4 regions of the Arthrobacter sp. U41 genome follow, and region 1 is predicted to be linked to each of the others. Evidence: predicted binding sites of a transcription regulator. Region 1 holds the regulator's gene; each other region holds the start of a gene.
The links. Region 1 encodes HrcA, which represses chaperone genes, less so after heat shock. Its sites were predicted from a motif close to TTNGCACTCGNNNNNNNCGAGTGCNAA; they were not measured.

Region 1 (5,573 bases):
GACCACGAGCGCGCCGCTGGAAACCACGCAGGCGTCCAACAAGGCGCCGGTGTACTGGATCGGGCGGAGCAACGAGAGCATGTTCCTGTACCGGGAGTTCCGTGATGTCCCGGAACAGGACAACCCGGTCACGCGGGCGCTCCGGGTCATGATGTCCCAGAAGCCGCTGGACCCGGATTTCTTCACTCCCTGGCAAAACCCGAAAAAGCTGGCAAGCTCCATCTCGGGCAAGAACGTCATTACCGTGGACCTGTCGGCGGACGCTTTCAACAGCAATGTGGATCCCGCCATGGCCGAGCGTGCGGTCCAGCAGCTGGTTTACACCGCGACGGCGGCCGCTGCCAGTGCGGGCCTGATCGACGCGGGGCAGCAGATCCAGGTGGTGGTGCTCGTGGACGGGCATACCGATTTCGTCGCGTTCAACCACATCCGCCTCGGCGCCCCGACCGCACGCAGCGCCGGGATGGTCGCACCGGTGTGGATCATTGATCCCCAGGAAGGGACCTCCGTGGAGGACGGAGCGGTCAAGATCTCCGGCCGCAGCACCGCTCCGGGAGGCACGCTCCGTTGGGAGATTCTGCGGATCGACGGCAGCGTCACGACCACATACCTGAACGGGACGGTGACTGCCTCGGCCGAGGCCGGACAATCGGGTGCATTCAGCCTGTCGGCAAACCTGGGCCCGGGCAACTATGAGGTCCGGGTATCCCAGCTTGAGGACGGCAACCCTGCCGAGGATCTGAACGTCGACACCCGCGGGTTCACGGTCAAATAGCCGGCCGGCCCAACCCGCAGTCGCGGAGTCGTGCAGTCGCGGAGTCGTGCAGCCGCGGAGTCGCGCCGCCGGCACAGCCGCCGGCAGCGGCTACCAGCGGCCGAGGATGTCGCTGGCGAGGACCGTCGCGGCGGGACCGGCCGTGGACGAGCGGAGCACATGGTGTCCCAGCAGGGCCGTCACGGCACCGGCGTCGCAGAGCCGGGTGACTTCCCGCGGGCTGATGCCGCCTTCCGGACCGACGATCAGCAGCACCTCACACCCCCCGTCTGCTCCGTCACCGGCCGGCCGGGCGGCCTGCCAGGCCTCGAGCGCCTGCCGCAGCGGACGTACGGCATCCTCGTGCAGGATGACGGCGAGATCGGCGGCAGCCACTGCCGCCTGCAGACCGGCGCCGTCGACGGCGGACCGGACCTCCGGGATCCAGGCCCGGCGGGCCTGCTTGGCGGCCGCCGTGACGACGGACTGCCACTTGGCGTGGGCCTTGGCCGCACGTTCGGCCTTCCAGCGGACAATCGAGCGTTCGGCCTGCCAGGGGATGACGGCGTCGATTCCGAGCTCGGTCGCTGTTTCGGCGGCGAGCTCGTCCCGGTCCCCTTTGGCGAGGGCCTGGACCAGGACGAGCCGGACCTCGGGCCGGGGCTCGGCGGAGAGTCCGGAGCATTCCACCGTCAGCTCGTTGGGCGCGACGGCGGCGACGGTGCCGCTAAGCCGCTTGCCGGCGCCGTCGGCGATGTCAAGGCGCTCCCCCACGCCAAGGCGCTTCACCGTGACGGCGTGCCGGGCTTCGGGCCCGTCAAGGACGAAGACGGCCCCGGGGGCCAGCCCGTCCAGGGTTCCGGGGGGAGTGAAAAAGACCGGGTTGCTCACTGCTACAGGTTACCGAGCCTGTCCCGAAGCTTTGAGAAGACCCCGCCGCTCGCGGCGAGTTTTCCCTCGGTGAACTGTTCGCCGCGCAGCTTCGCGAGCTGGCGGAGCAGCTCCTCCTGGGCGGCGTCGAGTTTGGCGGGCGTGTCCACCTGCAGGTGGACCTTGAGGTCGCCACGGCCGTAGCCGCGCAGGTGGGTGACGCCCAGCCCGCGGAGGGTGATGACCTCGCCGGACTGGGTGCCGGCCTTGACGTCGATTTCCTGCCGGCCGTCGAAGGTGTCGAGGGTGAGCTCGGTGCCCAGGGCTGCGGCTGTCATGGGGATGTTGAGGCTGGCGTGCAGGTCATCGCCGTCGCGCACGTAGGTGGCGTCGTTGTTGACCCGGATCTCCACGTAGAGATCGCCCGCGGGTCCGCCGGCGGGTCCGGCCTCGCCCTGGCCGGAGAGCTGGATGCGGGTGCCGGTGGCGACGCCGGCGGGGACCTTGACCGTCAGGGAGCGGCGGCTGCGGATGCGGCCCTGGCCGGCGCATTCGTTGCAGGGGTCCTTGATCACGGTGCCGAAGCCCCCGCAGGAACCGCAGGGGGCGGCGGTCATGACCTGGCCGAGGATGGAGCGAACGGCGCGCTGGACCTGGCCGCTGCCGCCGCAGATGTCGCAGCGCTCCGGGTGGCTGCCTTCACGGCAGCAGGAGCCCTCACAGGTGGGGCAGGTGACGGCAGTTTCGACTTCGAGTTTTTTGTTGACGCCGAAGACGGCGTCGCGGAGCTCGATCCGGACGCTGATCATGGCGTCCTGGCCGCGGCGGACCCGGGAGGCCGGCCCGGCCTGGCCGCCGGCGCCGAAGAAGGTTTCGAAAATATCCTGGAACGCGAAGCCCTGGCCGGAGTAGCTGCCGCCGCCGAATCCGTTGTCGGTGCCGTTCTCGTTGCCCGTGGTGTCGTAGATCCTGCGCTTCTGCGGATCGGACAACACCTCGTAGGCGTGTGTGACGGCCTTGAAACGGTCCGAGGCGTCATCCCCGGGATTAACATCCGGGTGGAGGTTCCGTGCCAGTTTGCGGTAGGCCTTCTTGATCTCTTCGCCCGTGGCTTCGCGGGAGACTCCAAGAACGTCGTAGTGGCTGCTCAAAATTTGTATCTCTTCCTGGTTGTACTGCCGGTTAGTGGCAAGAAGTCTTTGGGGGTTGAACCTCCGGTGTGCCTGTTGGTGCCGGAGGCCTGGCCGCGGTCCGTCAGGGGCCGATAATCCTGGACAGATAGCGGGCGACGGCCCGGACGGCGGCCATCGTGGTCGGATAGTCCATCCGGGTGGGGCCCAGGACACCGACCTTTGCGGTGGCGTCCGGGCCGTAGCCGGTTGCCACCACCGAGGCCTCAGCGAGCCCGTCGTAGGGGTTCTCCCGGCCGATGCTGACGGTCACGCCCCGCGGGTCCGCGGCCATGTCCCCCAGCAGGCGGAGCATGACCACCTGCTCCTCGAGGGCTTCCAGGACCGGGCCGATGCTCAGCGGGAAGTCCACATTGGAGCGGGCCAGGTTGGCAGTTCCGGCCATCACCATCCGTTCCTCACGGCTGCTGGCGGCCAGCGCCTCCAGGCCGCGGGCCAGCGCCTGGGCGTCCGCCCGCCGCGCGGGCGGGCAGGTGACAATCACGGACTTCAGCGATTGCGGCAAGAGGTTCAGGGGCGTCCCGGAAAGGCTGCCGAGGAAGCGCGTCCGCAGATCGGACAGGGCCTCCTCGGGAAGGTCCTGCCCCACGTCAATGACCCGCTGTTCCACCTTGCCGGTGTCCGCGATCAGTACCGCGAGCACTTTGCGCGGCGCCAGCAGGACGAACTCGATGTGCCGCACCTTTGCCCGGCTGAGATGGGGATACTGCACGACGGCGACCTGGTGGGTCAGCTGCGACAGCAGCCGCACGGTGCGGTCCAGGACGTCGTCGAGGTCTTCAGAGCCCTCGAGCAGGGCCTGGATGGCCCGGCGTTCCGCCGGGGAGAGCTGCTTGAGCGCCGAAATCTGGTCCACGAAGAGCCGGTAGCCCTTGTCGGTGGGAATGCGCCCGGCGCTGGTATGCGGGGCCGTAATGAGGCCCTCATCCTCCAGGGCCGCCATGTCATTGCGGATCGTGGCGCTGGAGACGCCGAGGTGGTGCCGTTCGACGAGGGCCTTCGAGCCGACGGGTTCCCGTGAATGGACGTAGTCCTCCACGATGGCGCGCAGCACTTCGAGTTTGCGCGGTTCGCTCATGCTCCACCTCCATTCGACTGTGCCGCATCCGCGGCCTCCGTTTGCCGGCCGATCCGGACACAGTGTGTTAGCACTCGACATGCCTAAGTGCTAACCAGTCTAATATGAGTCGCCGCGTTGTTAGCATTGGATTCGCTCCAGGCGTTCTTCCCGGGGCTGGTGTTTTCGGGCACAGCCCGCCGCAGCAATCCGAGTGCAAAGCAGTGTGTAGCCGATGTCGTACCAGAATTGGGGTCCGCAGGACCTGTCCGCCCCCGTCAAGGCCCAGCTGCCCGAAGTGCCGGTGGAGCGCGGAATGGTGCTCGAGGACGTGCAGTCCGGCTGGGTCGGCGCCGTCACCAGGGTGGAAAAGTCCGGCGGGATGCACGTCGTCGCCCTCGAGGACCGACGCGGCAAATCGCGGTCCTTCAGGCTCGGCTTCGGCTTCCTGCTGGAGGGACAGCCGATCCGGCTGATGCCGCCGGCGCCCCGCCCCGCCGCGGCGGCCGCGGGAACGCGCACCGCCTCCGGCTCTGTCCGGGTGGAGGGCCAGCGGGCCCAGGTCGCCAAGGCAAGCCGGATCTGGGTGGAAGGCAAACACGACGCCGAACTCGTCGAAAGGGTCTGGGGCGACGATCTCCGGGTGGAAGGCATCGTTGTTGAACCGCTGCATGGCATTGACGACCTCGCCGGCGCGGTGGCCGCCTTCCGGCCCGGCCCCGGACGCCGGCTCGGCGTGCTGGTGGACCACCTGGTGCCGGACTCCAAGGAGTCCCGGATCGCCGCAGCCGTGATGGCCTCCCCCGGGGCGGCCGGGAACGTGCTGATCGTGGGCCACCCCTACGTTGACGTCTGGCAGGCGATCCGGCCCGCCGTGCTGGGGATCGAGCAGTGGCCGGTCATCCCGCGCGGTGTGGACTGGAAGACCGGCATCCTGATGGCCTTCGGCTGGCCGCACAGCACCAAGGAGGACGTCGGCCTCGGCTGGCAAAAACTGCTCGGCGCGGTCCGCAGCTATGCGGATCTGGAACCCTCCCTGCTGGGCCGGGTCGAAGAGGTCATCGACTTCCTCACCGTTCCCTGAGCCAGGCCTCCGCCGGTCCCCGCCAGCGGGCCGATCCTTGATTCCGGGCCCAAGCAAGTATTCTTGGTAAGGCGGCTGTGCACCCGGCGCAGCCCTGGCAACTCCAGGCACCAACGCACCACCGCAATCCGAAGGACGACACCGTGGCAGAGAACGCACGCGATCACACTGGCAACCAGGCCGGCCATGGCCAGCCTCCGTACCATGGCGTTCCCGCAAATGCGCTGCCGCTGACGGCAAACGAGGACCGGCAGTGGGCCACGCTGGCACACTTCGGCGGCATCCTGGGCTGCGTTCCCGCGCTGCTGATTTACCTGATCTTCAAGGACCGCGGCCCGTTCACGGCGCAGGAGTCCAAAGAAGCCCTCAACTTCACGCTGCCTCCCACGATTGCTGCCGTGTTCTGCAACCTGCTGGTGTTCGTACCGGTGGTGGGCAACATTTTCGCCGTCCTGGCCACGCTCATCTGGATTGCCGTGACCTGCTTCTCGGTGGCGGCCGGCATCCACGTCAACCGCGGCCAGCCGCACCGCTACGAGTTCAACCTCCGCTGGATCAAGTAGCGGGACAGCCCGCCTAGTCCGGCAGGATCCTGCGGACCACGGCGTCGGCGAGCAG
Region 2 (5,573 bases), 1.5 Mb from region 1:
GAGTCGCCGCTGAGCAGCCGGGAGCAGCAGATGCTGGCGCTGGAGCGGCAGTGGTGGAAGTACGCCGGAGCCAAGGAACAGGCCATCCGGGAGCTCTTCGACCTCTCCGCCACGCACTACTACCAGATCCTCAATGCCCTCATTGACACCGAGGATGCGCTGGCCCACGATCCCATGTTGGTGAAGAGATTGCGTAGACTACGTACGTCACGCCAACGTGCGCGCACCGCCCGCCGCCTGGGCTCGGACGCGTAAAGTGCCACCGGGTGCACGGATTCCTGCGCGGAAGCCGGTGCGGGCAATGGATCAGAAATCAGCAAGGACGTCGTTTTTACCATGACCAAATACGCTCGGGATGAATTTGATCGGGTCCCGGAGACCTCCACCCGTCAGGGTGTTCACCGCGCAGTCGCCGAATCCCGCCGCCGCCGCCATCTGGGCCCCATCCTGGCCGTCGGCGCCGCATCCCTGGCCGTCGGCCTCGTGGCGTTCCTGATCCTTCCCAACCTCGGACTTTCCTCCCCCGGGACCACCCTGGCGGTAACGGCCGGGCAGGGCGGCAGCAGCGCCGCTGCGTCCCCCGCCCCCACAGCCTCCAGCCCGGTATCCGCCAGCCCCGCGGCCAGCGCGACGCCCTCCGCGACTGCCACACCCTCCGCCACCCCGTCTGCAGCCCCCGCGGCTGCCGCCGCCGCTGCCACTGTTGACAAGAGCCAGCCGGTTGCGGTTTACAACGCCACCACCACCGCAGGCCTGGCCAACCGCGTGGGCGGAACCATCACCACCGCCGGCTGGACAGTCGGCACGCTCGGAAACTGGGGCGGTGTGCCCCAGCAGCGCTCCGTCATCTTCTACAGCGGCGCCACGCAAAAGAGCAACGCCGAGGCCCTCGGGAAACTTCTTGGCATCCCGGCCGCGGTTGACTCGGCCGAATTCCAGCTGCCGCTCGTTGTGGTGCTGGCGCCGGGCTTCCGGTAGCCCGCGCCGGTTACGCCTGAATAACCGTTAGCCGCCCGACCCGCCCGACCCGCCCGCGCCCCGCGCTCCGCACGGAGGCTGTGGGTAGAGTATTTGCGGACTGCGTTTGTGTTCTGCGTCTTGCATCCCTGTCTGCATGCTGCGTTTGCATTCTGCGTGTCGCATTCCGCGGCGCACATTGGGGTGGGCCGCCCGCCAGTCAACTGAAAGTGTGAACACCATGGCATTGGGAACCGTCAAATGGTTCAACGCCGAAAAGGGCTACGGCTTCATTACCGTGGACGGCTCCGGGGTCGACGTGTTTGTGCACTGGTCGGCGATCGCCGGGGAGGGCCACCGTGCCCTGGACGAGGGGCAGCGTGTGGAACTCGAAGTCGGCGAGGGCGAGAAGGGCCCGCAGGCCGAAAGCGTCCGGCCCGCCCCGTGATCTTCGCCCTCGCACACGCGTCGCAGGGTCCGGCCGGAACGGACGCTGCCCAAGACGCCGGCACCACGGCCCGACGCCGGTCCGGGACGCTGCGGCCGGCGCGCGCCGTGGCCGTCGCGGCGGTTGCGGCACTGACCACGACCGCGTGCCTGGGACCAACAGGCGGCGCCCGCGTGCAGCAGGCCGATGCCAGCGGCGACGGCACCCTGAGAATCGGCCTGGTCCTCGACAACACCGGCCCGCAGAACTTCCTCAATGCCCCCCAGCTGGCCGCCGCGAAGCTCGCCGTCAAGGAAATCAACGCTGCGGGCGGCCACAAGGGCAAACCGGTGGAGTTGCTCCCCGAGACCATCAGCGCGGACGCGGCAGCGCAGGCAAAAGCCCTGGTGGCGGCCAAAGCCGACGTTGTCATCGGCCCGACGGACTCCAGCCGGGCGCCCGCCGCCATCGACGTGCTGTCCAACGCCAGGATCGCGATGATTTCCCCCGCCAACACCGCCAGCAGGCTCAGCAGCTATGAGAGCCACGGCTACTACTTCCGTACCTCCGCAGCCGACATCGCGCAGGCCCCCGTTCTCGTCAAGCTCGCCAGGGACAGCGGCGCGGCAACCATTGCCGTCGTGTACGAGGAAGGCGCCTACGGCAAGGATGTGTCCAACGCAGTCGCCGCCGCGGCCAAGGATGCCGGCCTCGGGCCCGTCGCCGTCGCAGGCTTCACCCCCGGCCAGGCGCAGCAGGCTGCCGCCGCCGCCAAGGCAGCGGCACCGGACGCCGTCGTGCTGGTCTCCCGCACCGGCGCCCAGGGCGCCATCGCCGAACTGAACAACGCCGGCCTGTCCGGAAAAAAGCTCATCCTCAGCGACGGCGCGGTCAACCAGTACGGTTCAGGCCTTGGTTCCAGGGCCCTCGACGGAGCGCGCGGGATCCTTCCGGGGACCTTCGCCTCCGCACACTTCCAGGGCGAGCTGGTCTCCGTGGATCCAGGGCTGAAGGACATGACCTTTGCCGCAGAGACCTACGACGCCGTCAACCTCGCCGCCATCGCGGCCGCCGCTGCCCAGGATGACGCCGGAACCTCGATTGCTGCCAGCCTGATTGCCGTCTCGGGCGGCAACGTCCCGACCACCGGGGGCGCCGTGCCCGACGGCGACACCACGGTCTGCAAGAGCTACCAGGAGTGCCTCGACGCCATCCGGGCCGGCAAACGCCCCGACTACGACGGGGAGTCCGGGCGGATCAGCTTCGACTCCAGCGGTGACATCACCTCCGCAAACTACGTTCTCTACCGCTATGGGCCGGACAACAGGGCGATCATGAGCGGCAGCGAAACAGCCGGCAGCAGCGGGAGTTAATCGCCCGTAGCGTATTGCGTCGTGCAGCGGGCCGCCAGCAGGCCGGTGCCGGGCACTCCCGCGCAGCTGCTGCTTGCACTCTCCCCGGGGGAGTGCTAATTATTGAGTTAGCACTCCCGCGTATTGACTGCTAAAACAACGCCCGGTTCACCCGGCCGCGAAGTGGAAGCAGCCGATCCAGGAGCGAAAGAAACACCTGGCTGGGGTGAGATCCCTGGCCCGGCGGCATACAGAGGCCGCAGGGCAAGGATCGTCCGTCGCGGGCACCGCAGCAAAGGTTCATTCTTAACGACTGTCCCGAAAGGACTACTGCCGTTATGGCCAAGATCATTGCATTTGATGAAGAGGCACGCCGCGGTCTTGAGCGGGGCCTGAACATCCTCGCCGACGCCGTCAAGGTCACCCTCGGCCCGCGTGGACGCAACGTCGTCCTCGAAAAGAAGTGGGGCGCCCCCACGATCACCAACGATGGTGTATCCATCGCCAAGGAGATCGAGCTGGACGATCCTTACGAGAAGATCGGCGCCGAGCTGGTCAAGGAAGTTGCCAAGAAGACGGATGACGTCGCCGGCGACGGAACCACCACCGCAACCGTGCTGGCTCAGGCCCTGGTCAAGGAAGGCCTGCGCAACGTCGCGGCCGGCGCTGATCCCCTGTCCCTCAAGCGCGGCATCGAAAAGGCTGTCGAAGCCGTCACCCGCGAGCTCCTGGCCTCCGCCAAGGAAATCGAAACCAAGGAAGAGATTGCCGCCACCGCGTCCATCTCTGCCGGTGACAACGAGATTGGCGCACTGATTGCCGAGGCCCTGGATAAGGTCGGCAAGGAAGGCGTCATCACCGTCGAGGAGTCGAACACCTTCGGCCTCGAGCTGGAGCTCACCGAAGGCATGCGCTTCGACAAGGGCTACATCTCCGCGTACTTCGTCACTGACGCCGAGCGTCAGGAAACGGTCCTCGAGGATCCGTACATCCTGATCGTCAACTCGAAGATCTCCAACGTCAAGGAACTGGTTGCTGTCCTTGAGAAGGTCATGCAGTCCTCCAAGCCGCTGCTGATCATCGCCGAGGACATCGAGGGCGAGGCCCTGGCCACCCTGATCGTCAACAAGATCCGCGGCACCTTCAAGTCCGTCGCCGTCAAGGCTCCGGGCTTCGGCGACCGCCGCAAGGCGCAGCTCGCGGACATCGCCATCCTCACCGGCGGCCAGGTCATCTCCGAGGAAGTCGGCCTCAAGCTTGAGACTGCCGGACTCGAACTCCTGGGCCGCGCCCGCAAGGTCGTTGTTACCAAGGATGAGACCACCATCGTCGAGGGCGCAGGCGACGCTGACCAGATTGCTGGCCGCGTTTCCCAGATCCGCGCCGAGATCGAGAACTCCGATTCCGATTACGACCGCGAGAAGCTGCAGGAGCGCCTGGCCAAGCTGGCCGGCGGCGTTGCAGTCATCAAGGCCGGTGCCGCAACCGAAGTTGAGCTCAAGGAACGCAAGCACCGCATTGAGGACGCTGTCCGCAACGCGAAGGCTGCTGTCGAAGAGGGCATCGTCGCCGGCGGTGGCGTTGCCCTGATCCAGGCCGGTGCCAAGGCATTCGCCAACCTGCAGCTCGAAGGCGACGAGGCAACCGGTGCGAACATCGTCCGCGTTGCCATCGACGCCCCGCTGAAGCAGATCGCCTTCAACGCAGGCATGGAGCCGGGCGTTGTCGTCGACAAGGTCCGCGGCCTGCCTGCAGGCCACGGCCTGAACGCAGCAACCGGCGAGTACGTCGACCTGCTGGCTGCCGGCATCAATGACCCGGTCAAGGTCACCCGCTCTGCCCTGCAGAACGCGGCTTCCATTGCCGGCCTGTTCCTTACCACCGAGGCCGTTGTGGCCGACAAGCCGGAGAAGAACTCCCCGGCCATGGGCGGCGGCGACGACATGGGCGGCATGGGGGGCATGGGCGGTTTCTAACCACCCGGCCTCCGGCGCTGACTAGTTCAGCGCTGAACGTCCAGTTCAACGACGGCGGTCCCTCCTTCGGGCGGGGCCGCCGTCGGCGTTAAGCGACCGCCCGGTCTGGCAGGATGGTGCAGTGACGATTACAGCAGCAGCCGACGGTTCGGCTTTAGGAAACCCCGGCCCGGCCGGATGGGCCTGGTACGTGAACGATGACTGCTGGCGGGCCGGAGGATGGCCGCACGGCACCAACAACATGGGCGAGCTCATGGCCGTCCTGGATCTCTTCCGCTGCACCGCGCACCTGCCGGCCGAGGATCTGCACATTCTCTGCGACAGCCAGTACGTCATCAACTCCGTCACCAAATGGATGCCCGGCTGGAAGCGCAAGGGGTGGCGCAAGTCCGACGGCAAGCCGGTGATGAACGTCGAGCTCCTCAAGGAGATCGACCAGGCGCTGGTCGGCCGCAAATACAAGTTCGAATGGGTGCGGGGCCACGCCGGGCATGACCTTAACGAGGCCGCGGATGACCGCGCCCGGGCCGCTGCCACGGCCTACCAGCAGGGCGTAGCGGTGCGCCAGGGCCCCGGGTTCGGCGCCGGGGCTGCGGCACCGGCGGCCCAGGCGGCACCCGCGGCCGCGCAGGCGGCAACCGCGGCAGCGCAGGCAGCTCCCGAGGCAGCGGCACTGTCCGGCCAGCACGAGCTGTTCGGCGCACCGACGCTCTTCGACGAGCCCGACCTCTTCAGCGAGCTCGACGAGGACACCACCCCCGCCCCGGGGACGGACGCGAGCCCGGAAGCCATCGTTGAGGCACTCGAGCGCGAACTCCTGTTGCCGGAAACGCGCGCCGACCTCGGACGTACCGGTGTGCT
Region 3 (5,573 bases), 880 kb from region 1:
CTTCGAGGCGTAGTAGCCGAAGCTGCTCCGGTCACAATTGACGATGGAGAGTATAACGGCCCTGGCCACGCCGGCGTCCTGGGCCGCGGCGAGCAGCCGGGCGCCGCCGTCGGCGAAGTCCTTCAGGGCCTTCCCGGAGCGCCCCTCCAGACAGTCGATCACGACGTCGGCCCCGGCCAGCGCCGCTGCCAGGCCTTCGCCGGTGGTGACATCGGCGGAGAAGTTCTCCGCGCCGGCGGTCCAATTCGGGGCTCCGGCGGCAGGCGGGCGCCGGCAGATAACTGCGACTCCGTGCCGGGCCGCGACAGACTGCCGCACGACCTCACGGCCCGTCTGGCCGGTTCCCCCGGCAACGCAAATTCGTGTCATGCCCTGAGGCTACCGGCCGGCGCCCGGTCCGGGGCGGTTTGGACCTTCAGATAGTCGATCAGCGGGACACAAGAAAGCCCCGGGCTGCCGTTACTGGCGGCCCGGAGCTGGGACAGACGAGGCTTAGGCCCGGCGTCTCTGCAGGACATCGTCCAGGTTGCTCAGGGCACTCTGGGCCTTGCCCAGTGGTTTCGATTCGGACTCCGCGCCGGCGCTGCCGGCCGGCGCCTGCGGGAGGCCCTGCTTGAGCGACGGCTTTCCGACGGACTTGGGGGCCTCCGGCAGGTCAAGCGGCTCAGGGGCGGCCCGCTCGGCCTTCGGCGCTTCCACATAGGTGGGCTTGGGGACTTCCACCGGCTCCCAGCTGGATCCTTCAGCGCCGCGGGCGTCCCCGGCGCCCTGGACGGAGGTGTCGCCCGAGGCCACGGCCTCCGCCAGGGCCGCCTGGCGGAGTTCCTGGGCAGTCAGCGGCTTGGGGGCCGGCTTGCGTTCCGCCGCGTCGGCCTGGGCGTCAAAGAGCTGGCTCTCGGGCCACTCTCGGGGCTCCGCTGCCGCCTCCCGCCTCGGGGCGGGCCCTGCCGGGCGCGACGGGCGTGACGGTGCGCTCATGGCTTCCCGGAACGCGGCATTCATTTTGCGGCGGCGGTCCCGGATCGCGAGCCGGCGGAGCACAAAGACGGCAGCCAGGGCGCCGAGCAACGCGACAGCGGGCAGCCAGGCTGAGCCAAGTCCGAAGATCCGCAGGGCCGCCGACACGACACCGGTGAGCAGCGAGAGCGAACCGGCCAGCGCGAGCGCCAACCGGCCATAGCGGATCTTGAAGGCCGGGCCGGTGGCCGCAGGGTGGACGCCGCCGTCGAGCACACTGGTGCCACGGTCGGACTCGGTGCGGTGGGTACTGGTCATGGGGTTCTCCTGCTGGGCCGTCATCTTCATGACGCTCCCGGCTTGCGGGGCTGCTGTTTCTAGATCGGTGACGTCCGTCACGAGCTCGCCCGCAGGCTTCAGCTGGTGGCGTCCGTTCTGGAGCATGTAGGGGGCAACCCACACAATCCAGAGCGCAACAGCAATGACAAGGATCACAGAGCTGCTAAGAGGGAAGTCCACATCAAAACCGTATGAGCAATGCGCGGTGCGGGGCCGCATTGTCCCCGGTGTGTCGCGGGGGAACTGCCAATTGACTGGATTTACGACAAAAGGGCTGGTCAGGACGGGTCGGACCGCTTACGCCGGCCCGGTCTGTTGCCAGCGTGCCAGCAGTCCTCCCGGCACTTCCTCCGCGGTCAGCGCGAAGCTCCGGTGATCGGACCATTCGCCGTTGATATGCAGGAATCGCGGCCGGTATCCCTCGTCGCGGAAGCCGAGCTTTTCGACCACCCGCAGGCTGGGACCGTTTTCCGGACGGATGTTAATCTCCATCCGGTGCAGCCCGAGGGTCTGGAAGCAATAGTCCGTCACCAACGCCACGGCAGTCGGGGCTATGCCCTGGCCCGCGCGGTCCTTGTCCACCCAGTAACCCAGCGTGGCCATCATCGCCGAGCCCCACACAATGGAGGACACAGTCAGCTGTCCCACAATCACCGGTTCCCGGAAGCCTGGCGTCCAGGCAGTGATCACAAACGGCAGGGCTGTCGCCAGGGCGGCCTGGGACTTGAGGGACCGCACCATCTGGCGGTAGTCGGGAAGTCCGCCCCCGGGAACGGGGTTCGACGCTTCCCAGGGGGCCAGCCACTCACTGTTACGGGAGCGGAGCTCGGTCCACTCCTTGCGGTCCCGGTACCGGATCGGGCGCAACACGAGGTCGCCGCTTTCCAGCGTGACCGGCCAGCTGAAGCCGCCCCCCACCGGAACTACTTGGTCAGGCTTGGAGCGAGACTCGAAGCGAAGCCCGGCAGCCACTCCCGCAGTCCGGGACCCAGGTCGTCACTGTCGCAGGCAAGCTGGACACAGGCCTTAAGGTAGCTGAGCTTGTCGCCGGTATCGTAGCGGCGGCCGCGGAAGACCACGCCGTACACGCCATAGCCTTCGCCGTCACCGGCTGCCAGCTCCTGCAGCGCGTCGGTGAGCTGAATCTCGCCGCCCCGCCCGGGTTCGGTGCGTTCGAGGACTTCGAAGACCGCCGGGTGCAGGACATAACGGCCGATAATGGCCAGGTTGGACGGGGCATCCTCGACGTCAGGCTTCTCGACCAGGTGCTTGATCCGGACGTAGTCTTCGCCGCCGATCGGTTCGATGTCGGCGCAGCCGTAGGCACTGATCTCGGAGGGCTCTACCTCAATCAGTGCAATCACTGATCCGCCGGTTTTCGCCTGAACCTCGATCATGGTGCTCAGCAGGTCGTCACGGGCGTCGATCAGGTCATCGCCCAGCAGGACCGCAAACGGCTCATAACCCACGTGCTGCTTTGCACGGAGGACGGCGTGGCCCAGGCCCATCGGATCGCCCTGGCGCACGTAGTGGATGTCACCAAGATTGCTGGCAGCCTGGATGGACTCGAGCTTGGCAATGTCGCCCTTGGCCGCAAGCGTGGCTTCCAGGGTGGGGACGCGGTCGAAATGGTCCTCCAGCGCGCGCTTGCTGCGCCCGGTGATCATCAAGATGTCGTTCAGCCCGACTTTGACGGCTTCCTCCACGACATACTGGATGGCGGGCTTGTCAACGACGGGCAGCATTTCCTTGGGCATGGCCTTCGTGGCCGGGAGGAACCTGGTTCCGAGGCCGGCTGCGGGAATGACGGCCTTGCGGACGGGGGCGTTAGGTGTAGTCACTCGACTAATCTAACGGAGGGACCAAACATTGCGTAATCATTCGCGGGGCCAGGAACCGCTGCTTCCCGGGCCCCAGCACTAGGAGGGACGGGGCCTCATGGCGTCGAAGCAAGAGATCCGGGCCGGACACCGGGCCAGGCGTGCCGCATTGACGCAGGCGGATCTGGAAAGCGCCGGAGCCGGCATTGCCATGCACGGGCTCGCCTGGGCTTCGGGCCTGACCGGCGGCAACGCAGGCACTTTCGCCGCCTACCTTGGTGTGGGTTCCGAGCCGCCCACCCTTCCCCTGCTGGCAGCATTGCACGGCGCGGGGCACCGCATCCTGCTGCCGGCCTGCGAAACAGGGCTGGGGCTGAGCTGGGTGTACTGGACGCCGGCCTCAGAATACGCCCGGAGCCGCTACGCACCGATCCAGGAGCCCGCCGGGGAACGCCACGACACAAACGTCATGCGGAACGCCGACGGCATCTTCCTGCCTGCCACCGCCGTCGACGCGTCCGGCAACCGGATCGGCCAAGGCGGCGGCTACTACGACAAGTTCCTGGCCGCCCTGTCCGCCGTCATCCCCTCCGGGACCCGGGCGTCCGACGGCGGGCCGCTGCCTTCGCTGCCGACCGCCGCCGTCGTGTACGACGGCGAGGTGCTTCCCGCCGGCAGCATCCCGGCAGAGTCCTTCGACCGGAAGGTGGCCGCCGCCCTGACCCCGGGCGGTTTGCTCCGGTTGCAGCCCTAGGGCTCATGGGGACTCCCTGCCGGGGTGATAGAATTAGCACTCAGGCCCTGCGACTGCTAAGGGACGGATTCTGCCGGTAGCTATTTCGGCACCGATCCCGACCGGACAGCACGGGACCTGCTCGTTTGTCCCAGAGGAGGATTTCCAGTGCCCACGTATGCATACGCCTGCAAGGACTGCAGCCACGCCTTCGAGATCGTGCAGTCGTTCACCGACAGCTCCCTCACGTCCTGCCCGGAGTGCCAGGGAACCCTTCGCAAGAAGTTCAACAGCGTTGGCGTCGTCTTCAAGGGATCCGGCTTCTACCGGAACGACTCCCGCGACTCCAAGGGCAGCACAGTGGCTCCGGCTCCGGCTCCCGCCCCGGCAGCAACGCCCGCGCCCGCCGCCGCTTCCGCTTCCGCAAGCTAGGTACTGCGGGGGCTACGGCCGCCCCTACCTTGCTCACTGAGGGTCCGCGGCCGCGGCGCAGTACTTTGCCTGCCCCGGCAGATTTGTCCACATAGCCGCAACCGCGCCTGCCCGATGTCCGCGCGGATGCGTAGCGTCGGGGTATGGCCGCCCCAGCAATTCCCGCCCCGCCCTTCGGGATCATCCCCGCGGCGTTCCTTCCTGTCTTGTTCCGTGGTTCAGCGCGCCGATCATCGTTTCTCCGGGTCGGCCGTTCCGCTGGGCGCCGCTCACCACGGTCGAACTCGGGAAGCCCTCCGCACGGGCCGGGACCCGCTGTCCGGACGTTCCGACGGCGGCTGCTCCGCTGGCTGGCCAGGCAGCGGCGCCTGGCGGTGGCTTTGCTGCTCTGCCTCGCGGCCGGCCTCACGGTTCAACAGCTGACACCGGCCCCTGCCGACACCGTCCCAGCCTTCGCCGCGGCACGGGACCTTCCGGCCGGGAAAATGCTCGGCCCGGACGATCTGACGGTTCTGAGCGTTCCCCGCAGCCTCGTCCCCGCCGGCAGCTATGGCAGCACTGATTCTTTGCAGGGCACGCAGCTTGCCGTGGCCCTTCGCAAGGGCCAGTTGCTCTCTGACTCCCAGCTCCTTGGGCCCGGGCTGCTGGCGGGAAGCCCGCCGGGGTCTGCCGCCGTGCCACTGCGGATGGCAGATCCGGCCTCAATCCAGTTGCTCTCCCCCGGTCAGCTCGTCAACGTTGTGATGACCAACGGTAACGGCTTTGACCAGCCGGCGACCTCGCACGTGCTCGCCGCCGCGGTGCCGGTGCTGTGGACCTCCGGGCAGGCCAGCGAGGCCGGCCAATGGCTGGCGGCCGGGGAAACCGAGGGACTCATGGTTGTGGCTGCCGATGCCGAGCAGGCACGCCGTCTGGCAGGCGCTTCCAACCAGGGAAAGCTGTACTTCGTCCTGGTGGGGGCCGCTCATGGCTAAGAGCCGCCCCCGGCCGAAGGTTCGCCCGAGCCCGTTCCGGCGCGGCGCCAAGGCAGGGACGTCCTTAGCCCCAGTGCGGGGGTTTCTGTTCCTCAAGCCAGGAGTCATGGTCGTAGCCGCCGGGCTCGTCGCCCCAGCGCCGCGGGTCGTCCTCCGCGGCCTTGTTCGGCAGCACGCCGGCCGCGACTGCCGCCGGGGCGGCCGTCTGCGGTGCGCCGTTCCTGCCGCCCTCCTGCGCTTCGCCGTTGCTCTGCGCTTCGCCGTTGTTCTGTGCTTCGCCGTTGTCCCGGCTATCGCTGTCTGTGTACATGCCGCCGG
Region 4 (5,573 bases), 910 kb from region 1:
CGGCTGCCGTGCTGGTCTTCTACCGGCTCGTCACCAAGCGTCTTCCGCGCGGCGCCGCCCTGCGGCTGCGGCGGAAGGCCATGCGCTCCCAAGGCTGACCTGGGCTGACCAGGCCACACGCAACGAAAGACCGGACCAGCTGGTGCTGGTCCGGTCTTTCGTTTAGCCGGTCCTGGTGAAGCTGCGGCGCCGGCGAAGGCGCCGCGGGTGAACCTTAGTGCTGGTGTCCTGCGTGCTGGTCTTCCTCGGCGGGCTTCTCGACCACGAGGGTTTCCGTGGTGAGCACCAGCGCCGCGATTGACGCCGCGTTGCGGAGGGCCGCACGCGTCACCTTCACGGGGTCGATGACGCCGGCGGCGATCAGGTCTTCGTATTCACCGGTCTTGGCGTTGAAGCCCTGGTTGTTGGCGGATTCGGCCACCTTGGCGACGACGACGTAGCCGTCAAAGCCGGCGTTCTGGGCGATCCAGCGCAGCGGCTGGGTCAGTGCCCGGCGGACGATGCCGACAGCAGCAGCCGCGTCACCTTCGAGGGCCTGGACGGCAGGGTCCTCATCGAGCGCCTTGAGGGCGTGGATGAGGGCGGCGCCGCCGCCGGCAACGATGCCTTCTTCAAGGGCAGCGCGGGTCGAGGACACGGCGTCCTCGATGCGGTGCTTCTTTTCCTTCAGCTCGACCTCGGTGGCAGCGCCAACCTTGATCACGCCGATGCCGCCGGCCAGCTTGGCCAGGCGTTCCTGCAGCTTTTCCTTGTCCCAGTCGGAATCGGTGCGGGTCAGCTCGGCGCGCAGCTGGGAAACCCGGGCTGCGACGTCCTCTGCCGAACCGGCACCGTCAACGATGGTGGTGTTGTCCTTGGTGACGGTGATGCGCCGGGCGGTGCCCAGCACCTCAAGGCCGACCGTGTCCAGGCTGAGGCCCAGTTCCGGGGAGACAACCTGTGCGCCTGTGAGGGTGGCGATGTCCTGCAGCATGGCCTTGCGGCGGTCACCGAAGCCCGGCGCCTTGACGGCAACGACGTTCAGGGTGCCGCGGATGCGGTTGACGATCAGCGTGGAGAGTGCCTCCCCGTCGACGTCCTCGGCGATGATGAAGAGCGGCTTGGAGCTCTGCAGCGCCTTTTCCAGCAGCGGCAGGAAGTCCTGGACGGACGAAATCTTGCCCTGGTTGATCAGGATCAGCGCGTCTTCGAGGACTGCTTCCTGGCGTTCCGCGTCGGTGACGAAGTACGGGGACAGGTAGCCCTTGTCGAACTGCATGCCCTCGGTGAGGACCAGTTCGGTCTGCGTGGTGGAGGATTCCTCGATGGTGATCACACCATCCTTGCCGACCTTGCCGAATGCCTCGGCCAGGAGCTCGCCGATCTCGTCGCTCTGCGCGGAGATCGCAGCGACGTTGGCGACCTGGTCGCCTTCGACCGGGCGGGCGTTTTCGAGCAGGCGGGCGGCGATGGCCTCAACCGAGACCTCGATGCCGCGCTTGATCTGGCCCGGGGCGGCGCCGGCCGCAACATTGCGGAGGCCTTCCTTGACCAGAGCCTGCGCCAGCACGGTGGCCGTGGTGGTGCCGTCACCGGCAACATCGTTGGTCTTGGTGGCGACCTCCTTGGCAAGCTGCGCGCCAAGGTTCTCGAACGGGTCGTCCAGCTCTACTTCACGGGCGATGGTGACACCATCGTTGGTGATCGTGGGGGCGCCCCACTTCTTGTCCAGCACGACGTTGCGGCCGCGGGGGCCAAGCGTCACCTTGACCGTGTTGGCGAGCTTATCGATGCCGGCTTCAAGCGACCGGCGGGCAGCGTCATTAAACGCAAGCTGCTTTGCCATGGTTTTGTCCTTTCAAAGACAGAACCCCGCGCAACTGACCCGTCAAAGAAGGATCGGCGGCGCGGGGTCCAAGAGAGTTACTTTACGACGATCGCCAGGACGTCGCGGGCGGAGAGCACGAGGTACTCGGTGCCGCCGGTCTTGACTTCAGTTCCGCCGTACTTGGAGTAGATCACGACGTCGCCGATGGTGACGTCGATCGGAACGCGGTTGCCGTTGTCGTCAAAGCGGCCGGGGCCTACTGCAACAACTTCGCCTTCCTGCGGCTTTTCCTGCGCGGAGTCCGGGATAACCAGGCCGGAAGCCGTGGTCTGCTCGGCTTCGAGCGGGCGGACAACAATACGATCCTCAAGAGGCTTAATAGAGACCGACAATGACCTCTCCTTTTCGTCAGCAAATTCGTGGACATTAAAGCTGTGGGGCCAAGGCGTACAGACCGTCGTCGCGGTGCCGGCAGCAGCCTGGCTGATAAAGCTTCAGGTGTTAGCACCCTCCTAGGGAGAGTGCTAATGACGACTCTATGTAAGGAGTTAGCACTCGGTCAAGGCGAGTGCCAGAATTACGTTCCCGGTGAACGCTCCGCGGCCCGGCTAGCGTCCGCCGAGGTCCTCGAAGTCGACGTCTTCACCGTTGTCCGCGCCATCGGGGTCCGGCTCGTTCCGGTGCCGGTACAGCACCAGCGCTCCCGCCGCGGCCAGGGCAGTTCCAAGGGCCAGGAATACGATGCCGCCGATTCGGACCGCGGCGTAGCTCTCGCGGATGGCTTTCGCCTCGTCGGTGGCGTCCGTGACGGCCTTGCCGCCGACGGAATAGACGGTGGCGTTGAAGGAGTCCAGGAGGAAGATGATCACCAGGAGGGCCACGCAGACGACGGCGATGACGCCGCCGGCGATCAGTGCCGGCCGGGCGTAGCGGGCCAGTCCCTGGCGGGCGGGACGGCCGCCCCCGGCGTCCCGGTCTGCGGCGCCGTCTTCCGGGTAGCTTTCGTCCGTGAAGCTCTTTGCCGTGCCGCTGTCATCCATGCCGACCACCTTATCGGGCGGACGGCTCCCGGCACGCGCTGAACTAGGCTTGATTCCATGGCTGACACACCGCAGGACCAGATTGCCCCGCTGCTCAACCCCAAGGGCTGGGAGCTGCTGGCGTCACTTGGCCCGTACCGGGAGGACGACGCGTTCCGTCTCAACGCCTCCCTCCGGAAGGCCGGCCACTCCCCCGAGCTCGTCTCCGCCGTGCTCACCCAGTCGCGGCTGAGGACCAAGGCCGAAGCCAAGTTCGGCGAGTTCGCCCGTCAGATGATTTTCACCCAGGCAGGTCTGGAGCAGGCCACCCGGCTCACCGTGGCGGCAAGGCACGCGCAGCGCTTCGCGGAAGCCGGCGTGCAGCATGTGGCTGATCTTGGCTGCGGCCTCGGCGCCGACGCCATGGCACTGGCCTCGCTGGACATCCAGGTCACGGCCGTGGAAATGGACGAGACGACGGCTGCCTGCGCCACGATGAACCTGATCCCGTTCCGGAACGCCACAGTGGTCCACTCCGATGCGACGACGTTTGCCCTCGACGGGATCGACGGCGTCTGGCTGGACCCGGCGCGACGGACCACCTCCACCTCGGGAACGAAGCGGCTTTGGGATCCGGAGGACTTCTCCCCGCCGCTGTCCTTCGTCGAGGCCCTCGCCGGCGACGGCCTGGCGGTAGGGGTAAAGATGGGCCCGGGCATGCCCCACGATTCGGTTCCCAAGGACTGCGAAGCCCAGTGGGTTTCGGTGGGCGGGGACGTCACCGAAGTGGCGCTGTGGTTCAATGCGGTCCGGCGTCCCGGGGTCCGGCGGGCGGCCCTTCTGCTCGGCCCCGCGGGCGCGGCGGAGCTCAGCAGCGCCGAGGACTTCGACGGCGGCCCGGTCGCCCCGGTCGGGCCGGTCGAGGGTTACCTTTACGAACCCGACGGTGCCGTCATCCGCGCCGGGCTGGTGGCCGACGTCGCGCTCCAGCTGGGCGGGCACCTGGTGGACGAGCACATCGCCTACATCTGCGCCCCGGAACTGCGGGACACCCCCTTTGCCCGGGCCTACAGGGTCCTGGACGTGATGCCCTACAACGTCAAGGCGCTCAAGGCCTGGGTCAAGGACCAGGGCATCGGCGTGCTGGATATCAAGAAGCGCGGCACCTCGGTCACTCCGGAGGAGCTGCGCAAACAGCTCCTCCCGGGAGGGAAGACCGGAGGGAAGACCGGCGGCAGCAAGAACGGCAAGAAGACGGCCACCCTGGTCCTCACCAGGATCGGCGAGGAGCGGGTGGCCATCTCGGTGGAACCGGTCTGAGTTCGGGCGGCCGGATTCCCGGATTTCCGGCAGGCTACTGGGCCCGCATGAAGTCCTCGGCTGCCCGGACCTGCTCGTCGGTGGGCCGGATCCCGGTGTACAGCACAAACTGCTCCAGTGCCTGGATGGTCGCCACCTCCGCACCCGTGATCACAGTCTTGCCGGCCGCCCGGGCGGCCTTGATCAGCGGGGTCTCGGCCGGCAGCGCGACGACGTCGAACACCACCTTCGCGGCATCCACCGCCTCCTGCGGGAAGGACAGCGAGCCGGCGTCCGGCCCGCCTGCCATCCCGACGGGCGTGACATTGATGATCATGTCGGCCGTCAGGGAACCGACGTCGGCGCGCCAGGCGAACCCGTAGAGCCCGACGAGCGCCCGCCCGGCCTCCTCGTTGCGCGCGATCACGGTGACGTCCCGGAACCCGGCGTCGCGCAGGGCCGCGGCGGTGGCCTTTGCCATGCCGCCGGCGCCTTTCAGCAGCACCGAGTACGAGGCGGGCACGGCATTGCGCTGCAGCAGCTGCTCGATCGCGGTGTAGTCGGTGTTGTGGGCGGTGAGCGTGCCGCCGTCGTTGACGATGGTGTTGACCGAGTCGATGGCTTTCGCGGACGGGTCCATTACATCCACGAGCGCAATGACCTCCTCCTTGTACGGCATCGACACGGCGCAGCCGCGGATTCCGAGGCCCCGCACGCCGGCGATCGCCTGCGCCAGATCGGTGGGGGCGAAGGCCTTGTAGATCCAGTTCAGGCCGAGCTGGTCGTACAGGTGGTTGTGGAAACGCGTCCCGTTGTTGCTCGGCCGGGCCGAGAGCGAGATGCAGAGGGTCATGTCTTTATTCAGGATGGGCACCACTCCATTAAACGCCAGGCCGGCCCCGGCCGCCGCGCGGCCGGACGCGGCGCTGTCGTCCGGAGACTTTTGTGAACACTTTCACGTTTCCGCCGCCGTCCGGCCACAGGCCCGGTGCCGCCCCTGCACTAGACTTGAGCCACCGTTGCCTCGCCAACTGTCCGGCGAATCCGCCTGTGACGCTGCCGGCCGGGCATGGAAACGGACAGCACAACGATGAAGGGACCACATGAAGATTGATTTCGCTTCATCCAGGCAATCAACTCTTGGTGTGGAATGGGAACTTGCCCTGGTGGACGCGGAAACCGGGGAGCTGGCCTCCGTGGCCCAGGAGGTCCTCCGCGGCGTCGCCGCGAGGCATCCCGAACTGAACGAGGACGACGAGCACCCGCACATCAAGCAGGAACTGCTGTTGAACACGGTGGAGCTTGTCACCGGCATCTGCAACACCGTGGCCGAGGCCAAGGCGGACCTGAGCAGCTCCCTCGCCGCCGTCCGTGACGTCACCGATCCGATGGGCGTCGAGATCTTCTGCGCCGGCAGCCATCCCTTCAGTCCCCCGCAGCTCCAGCCG

Region 2: a site for HrcA is predicted at 2,865-2,891, ahead of groL (chaperonin GroEL). Genes of this name have one in related genera too.
Region 3: a site for HrcA is predicted at 3,904-3,930, ahead of ASPU41_RS00350 (FmdB family zinc ribbon protein). Genes of this name have one in related genera too.
Region 4: a site for HrcA is predicted at 2,356-2,382, ahead of groES (co-chaperone GroES). Genes of this name have one in related genera too.

Annotation. Positions count from the first base shown of each region.
Region 1 covers NZ_CP015732.1:3,572,841-3,578,413, forward strand. The annotation lists gene ASPU41_RS16285 (GerMN domain-containing protein) at 1-775, shown strand, start outside; gene ASPU41_RS16290 (16S rRNA (uracil(1498)-N(3))-methyltransferase) at 866-1,645, opposite strand; gene dnaJ (molecular chaperone DnaJ) at 1,648-2,775, opposite strand; gene hrcA (heat-inducible transcriptional repressor HrcA) at 2,879-3,892, opposite strand; gene ASPU41_RS16305 (DUF3097 domain-containing protein) at 4,107-4,955, shown strand; gene ASPU41_RS16310 (DUF4870 domain-containing protein) at 5,099-5,518, shown strand; gene hemW (radical SAM family heme chaperone HemW) at 5,532-5,573, opposite strand, start outside.
Region 2 covers NZ_CP015732.1:2,028,042-2,033,614, forward strand. The annotation lists gene ASPU41_RS09385 (DUF3263 domain-containing protein) at 1-255, shown strand, start outside; gene ASPU41_RS09390 (LytR C-terminal domain-containing protein) at 337-978, shown strand; gene ASPU41_RS09395 (cold-shock protein) at 1,199-1,405, shown strand; gene ASPU41_RS09400 (ABC transporter substrate-binding protein) at 1,495-2,757, shown strand; gene groL (chaperonin GroEL) at 3,075-4,712, shown strand; gene ASPU41_RS09410 (ribonuclease HI family protein) at 4,834-5,573, shown strand, end outside.
Region 3 covers NZ_CP015732.1:68,410-73,982, forward strand. The annotation lists gene ASPU41_RS00325 (SDR family oxidoreductase) at 1-369, opposite strand, end outside; gene ASPU41_RS00330 (hypothetical protein) at 493-1,452, opposite strand; gene ASPU41_RS00335 (GNAT family N-acetyltransferase) at 1,594-2,214, opposite strand; gene galU (UTP--glucose-1-phosphate uridylyltransferase GalU) at 2,220-3,137, opposite strand; gene ASPU41_RS00345 (5-formyltetrahydrofolate cyclo-ligase) at 3,235-3,870, shown strand; gene ASPU41_RS00350 (FmdB family zinc ribbon protein) at 4,018-4,281, shown strand; gene cpaB (Flp pilus assembly protein CpaB) at 4,656-5,255, shown strand; gene ASPU41_RS00360 (AAA family ATPase) at 5,320-5,573, opposite strand, start outside.
Region 4 covers NZ_CP015732.1:95,942-101,514, forward strand. The annotation lists gene ASPU41_RS00440 (DUF389 domain-containing protein) at 1-98, shown strand, start outside; gene groL (chaperonin GroEL) at 215-1,825, opposite strand; gene groES (co-chaperone GroES) at 1,903-2,199, opposite strand; gene ASPU41_RS00455 (hypothetical protein) at 2,416-2,847, opposite strand; gene ASPU41_RS00460 (class I SAM-dependent methyltransferase) at 2,905-4,146, shown strand; gene ASPU41_RS00465 (shikimate 5-dehydrogenase) at 4,181-4,978, opposite strand; gene ASPU41_RS00470 (glutamate--cysteine ligase) at 5,229-5,573, shown strand, end outside.